One region of the Actinocorallia sp. A-T 12471 genome, then DNA from elsewhere that is predicted to be linked to it. Evidence: riboswitches for the same ligand, from Rfam matches in the RefSeq annotation. Region 1 holds a riboswitch; the other holds the start of a gene.
What was found. Region 1 has a riboswitch for cyclic di-AMP ahead of R9X44_RS25690 (CHAP domain-containing protein). Riboswitches for the same ligand answer to the same signal wherever they lie in the genome.

Region 1 (3,397 bases):
AACGCCAAGGTCAAGGACATCGGCGACCAGAAGGCGGTCATCGACAAGGCGATCAAGAAGCAGAAGGACCTCGTCGCGAGCCTCGGCGGCGACACGCCGACCGCGTCGGGGCCCGTCGGCGGCACCTACACAGGCCCGGCGAGCGGCCCGGCCCGCACCGCCCTCGACTTCGCCTACAAGCAGCTCGGCAAGCCCTACATCTACGGCGGCACCGGCCCCACCGGCTACGACTGCTCGGGCCTGACGATGAAGTCCTGGGCCGCCGCGGGGGTCGCCCTGCCGCGCACGGCCGCCTCGCAGTACAGCGCCACCTCGGGCACCCGCGTGTCGTACGACAACCTCCAGCCCGGCGATCTCCTGTTCTTCAGCGGCCTCGGCCACGTCGGCATGTACGTCGGCGGCGGGCAGATGATCCACGCCCCCCGGACGGGTAAAAACGTGGAGATCGTCTCCGTTACCTCCGGCTACTACCGCGACCGCTTCATCGGCGCCGGACGGCCGTAGCGTCAGCCCCGCGTAACACCCCTGAAACGCCCGCTATAGGGCGTTTTAGGGGTCCCGAAGGGCTCCCCGGCGGGGTGAGACCTGTGTCACCCTCCCTTCATAGCCCGCTTCACCTGGGCATACCTGCCCGTGGTCATCTTTGCGGGGCATTTGCCTTTCGCTGTTTCTTTGGTACCTTCGAGTTGAAGGCAGCGTTATCCGAACGTTGCCGGGCGGTGGCTCCCCCCAGGCGCCACCCGTGGTACATCCGCCGACCAGCCTGATCCGAGAGCCGGTGTCTAGGACGACACCCGCGCCGCGCAGTGAAGCGTAGGACAGTGCGATCTGAGCCCCTGTTAGGGCGTCGGCGTCACCGACAAATCCAAACCGCAGTCGTGCGGTCGAGCCATGGACGCGAGCGCGTCCGGCTCATCCCGGGCCCCATCACGCCCGAGACCGCGACGGCTCACGCCGAGTCCGCGTCAACGCGGAGCCGGGGACCCAACCCGCAGGCACCCCGAACCACCCCCAAAGGGTTCGAGCCATGCCCGCGGTGGGGTTAATCGGCCAGGTCGCTCCCCAAAGCGGCAGGCCGTAGGGCACTTCTCCACTTCCGCCCGCACCCGTCAGCTAACCCGGTAGGCGTAAGGAAGAAGGAGATTCCCCTGTCTCGCACCCTTGGCACTCGCCTGCCTTCCGCCCGGCGTGTGCGGCTGGCCTCCGGCCTGCTCGCAACCTCGGTGCTCGCTCCGGTGGCCCTCATCTCGGTCCCGGCGCAGGCGGCCCCGGTCGAAGCCACGGCCACGGCGCAGAAGGCGACCAAGAAGAAAAAGAAGACCTGGGCCCAGCGCAAGAAGACCGCGCAGAAGGCCCTGGCCTGGGCGAAGAAGAAGAAGGGCAAGCCGTACGTCTACGGCGCGGCCGGCCCGAACTCCTTCGACTGTTCCGGTCTGGTCGGCTACGTCTACCGCAAGGCGGGCGTAAAGCTGCCGAGGACCACCACGTCGATCTACGGCCACGTCGGCCGGAAGATCAAGTGGAAGGACCTCTACCCCGGAGACCTCGTCTTCTTCTACGGAGGCCGAAGCCACGTCGGCATCGTCTCCAAGGTGTCCGGCAACAAGGTGTGGATGATCCACTCTCCCCGCACCGGTGACCACGTCCGCCAGGTACTGCTCGACAGCTACCGCAAGAAGAACTTCAACGGAGCCGTGCGCCCTTACTAGGCGCGCGCACCCACGGCGGGGATTCCCGCGAGACCCTCCGGAGTCTCCGCCGCGAACCTCAACAGTCAATGCACGCGGGACAGGCCCTCGAACGTCTGGGGGCCGTCCTCCCGCCGAGTCCGCGCCCAGCGCGGAGCCGGGGACCCACTCGTCGATCCGCAGTGATCGGCACGGGGTGAATCGGTGGCTTGCCACCGTAGGGCTCTTTCCAGGCCCGAATCCGTCAGCTAACCCGGTAGGCGGCATGGAAAACAGGAGTTGAAGAACGCATGTCCGGTCGTCACGCCAAGCAGACTGCTCTTACCCTCAAGCTCACCGGCGGTTTCCTCGCCGCCAGCCTCCTCGGTGGCACCTTCGGCGCAGCCGCCCACGCCAACACCCTCAACGAGAACGAGAAGTCCTCCGCCGAGGTCACCGCGTCCGCGATGAACCTGGCCGGCCTCGGCGCGGTCAACAAGGGCGGGCTGTCGGCCATCCAGGTCAAGCTGGACGGCAAGACCAAGGCCGCGACGGGCGCCAAGGACGCCGACGCGCAGACCAGGTCCGACGACCAGGCCGAGCGCGCGGCCGACGAGGAGCAGGCGATCGCCGGCGTCACCGCCAAGGAGTTCGTCGCCAAGGCCAAGACCCAGCTGGGCCAGGCCGAGGACTCCAGCGGCAAGACCAAGTTCGGCGAGTGGTACTCCCAGACCCAGCGCGCGGCCGAGACCGTCGCCCGCGACGGCGGCAGCCGGTCGGCCTACCTCGCCGCCGAGTGGTGCAACATGTTCGTCTCCTGGGTCGCCGAGGAGACCGGCATGAAGGACTCCGTCGGCCAGGACGCCTGGACCATCGCGCACGCGAAGTGGTTCAAGGAGGAGGGCCGCTGGGGCACCACGCCGAAGCCCGGCGCGATCGTCTTCTTCAACTGGAACGGTGAGAAGGGCCTGGACGACATCGTGCACGTCGGCATCGTCGACCACGTCGACGACGACGGCACGATCCACACCGTCGAGGGCAACACCGGCAACAAGGTCCAGGAGAAGGTCCGGTCCGCCAGCCAGATCGTCGGGTACGGCTACCCCGAGTACAAGGGCTGACGGCCCGCGTACTGAAGCCGATCAGTCGAAAGGCCCCGGAGCCTCGGAATCCGGGCGCGGTCATAGGATCGCTGCCCATGGAGTCCGACGCACCGGGGCCTTCGCGCGTCCGCAGCCGCCGCGCGGTGCTGCGCGCGGGGGTGCTGACGGCGTCGGCGGGGCTGCTCGCGGGATGCCGCGCGGACCCTGCCCCGACCGCGACGGGCCCGACGGCGTCGGCGGTGAACGCCCTGCTCGAAGCCCGCTCCAAGGCCGTGCTCGCCGGGGACGAGGCGGGCTTCCTCGCCTCGGTCGATCCGGCCGAGCCCGGGTTCGCCGCCCGGCAGGCCGAGCTGTTCGCCGCGCTGTCGGCGCTGCCGCTCGCCACGTGGCGCGAGACCGTCGAGAAGATCGACGGGAACCTCGTGACGGTCAGGACAGCCCACTCCTACAAGGGGTTCGCCGCCCAGGAGACCGTGCGGACCGCCTACCTGCGCGTCGGGACCGCCGGTCTCACCGGGGACGGCGGCGACGGGCACGCCGACGACCCGCAGATCTGGTCGAGGGGGAAGATCCGGGCGGTGCGCGGGAAATCCTGCCTCGTCGTGGGAGAGGGCCCGTTGGAACAGG
Region 2 (3,397 bases), on a different contig from region 1:
TTTCCTTGTTCGGTTCAGACGGTTCAGACGGTTCGGTCGGTCGAGTGGCGGGCGCGGGCGTGCCCGTCGTGGTGGGCGCGGCGATCATCGAGGGCGGACGGCTGCTCGCGGCGCAGCGGGCCGCCCCGTCGTCGCTGGCCGGGGGCTGGGAGCTGCCCGGGGGCAAGGTCGATCCCGGCGAGTCCGACGAGGCGGCCCTGATCCGCGAGTGCCGTGAGGAGCTCGCGGTGACCGTCAAGCTGCTCGACAGGATCGGCGGCGACTGGCCGATCGGCGAGGCCGGGGTCCTGCGGGTGTGGACGGCCCGCCTGATCGCGGGCCGTCCCGTGGCGCTCGAGCACTCGGCGCTGCGCTGGCTGGGCGCGGACGAGCTCGATTCCGTCGCCTGGCTGCCCGGCGACCTTCCGGTGGTCGACGCCGTCCGCCCGCGCCTGCTGCGCGACCGCTAGATCCGGACCGCCCCGTTGTAGTCGCGCCGGTCGGCCAGTGGTGTGATTTTCACGACATCTCCGGACGACGGCGCCTGCACGAACTTGCCCTCGCCGATGTAGATCCCGACATGGCTGCGGCTCGCGTTGAAGAAGACGAGGTCGCCGGGCCGCAGCGCCGACCTGGCGACCTTCGTCCCCCGGTCCCACAGCGCCCCGGTGTAGTGCGGCAGGCCGGGCTTCCCGGCCTGCGCGAACGCCCAGACGACGAGGCCCGAGCAGTCGAACGCGTCGGGCCCGGCGGCCGCCCAGACGTAGGGGTCGCCGAGTTGGTCGAGCGCCGCGCGGGTGGCCACCGCCGCGGTCCCGCCGCCCCACACGGTGACGCCCTGGTAGGTGTAGGCGTCGCGCAGGTCGGCCTTGACCTGGGTGATCCTCGCGGCGGTGACGGCCCGGGCGTCCCGGATCCGCTCGACCTTGTCGACGGTCTCCTGGAGCCGCGCGCGGGCGGTCTCGGCCGCCGCGTCGGCGTCGGCGGCGGCCTGCGCGGCGGCGTCCCTGCGGGTCTCCAGGTCGTCGGAGGGTGATCCGGCGATGCGCAGGAACGCGGCCTGGAGCAGGTTGACGGGCGGGGGAACGGCGGCGACCTGGTCGACGAGGTCGCGGTGGGCGGCCCGGCGCAGGTCGGCCTCGGCGGCCGCCGCGAACGCGGCGTTCTGCGCGGCGAGCAGTGCCTTCTGGTCGGCGGCTATCTCCTTGTCCAGGTCCCTGACCTGGCCTTCGAGTCCGTCAAGGCGCTGCTGGAGCCGGTCGGGGTCGGGCTTGGGCGCGGCCCCGGCGGGCGGCGCGAGCAGGGGGGAGGCCGCGCCGGCGAGCACGACGGCGGCAAGGGTGAAACGGACGCCCTTCAACGGGGGTCTCTCCTCTCGACGGCCTACCGGGTTAGCTGACGGGTTCGGGCGGGAGGACGCCCTACCGCTGGGGGAGCGGATTCACCCCGGGGGAAACACATGGGTCCCCGGCTCCCCGCGAGGCGCGGGGACTCGGCACGCGCCGCAGCCTACGAAAGACGTCAAATCATGACAAATAACCCAAAAGAGACGGTCAAGGCCGGGGGTGGGGAGGGCGGCCAGCGTGGCACCGGCGGGAAGCCACTAGAATCGTGGGGTACAGCTATCTGCCGCCGCCGGCTCGTGAGTCATCCGATCTTCTTCCACGCGGCGAATCCGACACGAAACCGAGCGTGCCTTCATGCCCATCGCCACCCGTGATGACCTGCGCAACGTAGCCATCGTCGCCCATGTCGACCACGGAAAGACCACGCTGGTCGACGCCATGCTCTGGCAGTCCGGCGCCTTCCGCGACAACCAGTCCGTCGACGAACGGGTCATGGACTCCAACGACCTCGAGCGGGAGAAGGGCATCACGATCCTGGCGAAGAACACCGCGGTCCGCCACGGTGACCTTCTGCTGAACATCATCGACACCCCCGGCCACGCCGACTTCGGCGGCGAGGTCGAGCGCGGCCTGTCCATGGTGGACGGCGTCGTCCTGCTCGTGGACGCCTCCGAGGGCCCGCTCCCGCAGACCAGGTTCGTGCTCCGCAAGGCGCTGTCGGCCAAGATGCCGGTCATCCTCGTCATCAACAAGGTCGACCGGCCCGACGCCAGGATCGCCGAGGTCATCGACGAGGTCTACGAGCTGTTCATGGACCTCGACGCGACCGAGGAGCAGATCGACTTCCCGATCGTCTACGCCTCAGGCCGCGCCGGACGCGCCAGCCTCACCAAGCCAGGCAACGGCGAGATGCCCGACAACGAGGACCTCGAGCCGCTGTTCCAGGTCATCCGCGAGACGATCCCCGCCCCCGCCTTCGACCCCGACGCGCCCTTCCAGGCCCACGTCACCAACCTCGACGCGTCAAGCTACCTCGGCCGTATCGCGCTGTGCCGGGTGCACAACGGCACGATCAAGAAGGGCCAGCAGGTCGCCTGGTGCAAGGCCGACGGCACGGTCGAGCGGGTGAAGATCTCCGAGCTCCTGATGACCGAGGCGCTGGAGCGCAAGCCCGCCGAGTCCGCGGGCCCCGGCGACATCATTGCCATCGCCGGCATCTCCGACATCATGATCGGCGAGACCCTCGCCGACCCCGAGGACCCGCGCCCGCTGCCGCTCATCACCGTCGACGAGCCCGCGATCTCGATGCTGCTCGGCACCAACACCGGCCCGCTGTCCGGCCGCGAGAAGGGCACCAAGGTCACCGCCCGCCTCGTCAAGGACCGCCTCGACCGCGAGCTCATCGGCAACGTGTCACTGCGCGTGCTGCCCACCGACCGCCCCGACGCCTGGGAGGTCCAGGGCCGCGGCGAGCTCGCGCTGGCTATCCTCGTGGAGACCATGCGGCGTGAGGGCTACGAGCTGACCCTCGGCAAGCCCCGCGTCGTCACCCGCCAGGTCGACGGCAAGCTGCACGAGCCCGTCGAGCGCCTGACCGTCGACATCCCCGAGGAGTACCTCGGCGCGGTCACCCAGCTCCTTGCCGTCCGCAAGGGCCGCATGGAGCACATGACCAACCACGGCACCGGCTGGATCCGGATGGAGTTCCTGGTCCCCGCGCGCGGCCTCATCGGCTTCCGCACCGAGTTCCTCACCGAGACCCGCGGCACCGGCATCGCCCACCAGGTCTTCGAGAAGTACGAGCCCTGGTTCGGCGAGCTGCGCACCCGTCCGACGGGCTCGCTCGTCTCCGACCGCGCCGGCGTCGCCACCACGTACGCGATGTTCAACCTCCAGGAGCGCGGCACCCTGTTCGTCGACCCCGCGCAGGAGGTCTACGAGGGCATGATCATCGGCGAGAACTCGCGCGCCGACGACATGAGCGTGAACATCACCAAGGAGAAGCAGAAGACCAACATCCGCTCCTCCACGGCCGAGGAGTTCGACCGCCTCGTCCCGCCGAAGAAGCTCTC

Region 2: another riboswitch for cyclic di-AMP. It lies ahead of R9X44_RS02540 (C40 family peptidase); the one in region 1 lies ahead of R9X44_RS25690 (CHAP domain-containing protein).

The regions. Positions count from the first base shown of each region.
Region 1 covers NZ_JAWZTE010000010.1:230,751-234,147, reverse strand. Annotated here, with positions in the region: gene R9X44_RS25700 (NlpC/P60 family protein) at 1-504, shown strand, start outside; cyclic di-AMP (ydaO/yuaA leader) riboswitch at 943-1,143, shown strand; gene R9X44_RS25695 (C40 family peptidase) at 1,191-1,709, shown strand; cyclic di-AMP (ydaO/yuaA leader) riboswitch at 1,811-1,966, shown strand; gene R9X44_RS25690 (CHAP domain-containing protein) at 1,979-2,788, shown strand; gene R9X44_RS25685 (hypothetical protein) at 2,866-3,397, shown strand, end outside.
Region 2 covers NZ_JAWZTE010000001.1:541,200-544,596, forward strand. Annotated here, with positions in the region: gene R9X44_RS02535 ((deoxy)nucleoside triphosphate pyrophosphohydrolase) at 45-449, shown strand; gene R9X44_RS02540 (C40 family peptidase) at 446-1,339, opposite strand; cyclic di-AMP (ydaO/yuaA leader) riboswitch at 1,345-1,487, opposite strand; gene typA (translational GTPase TypA) at 1,680-3,397, shown strand, end outside.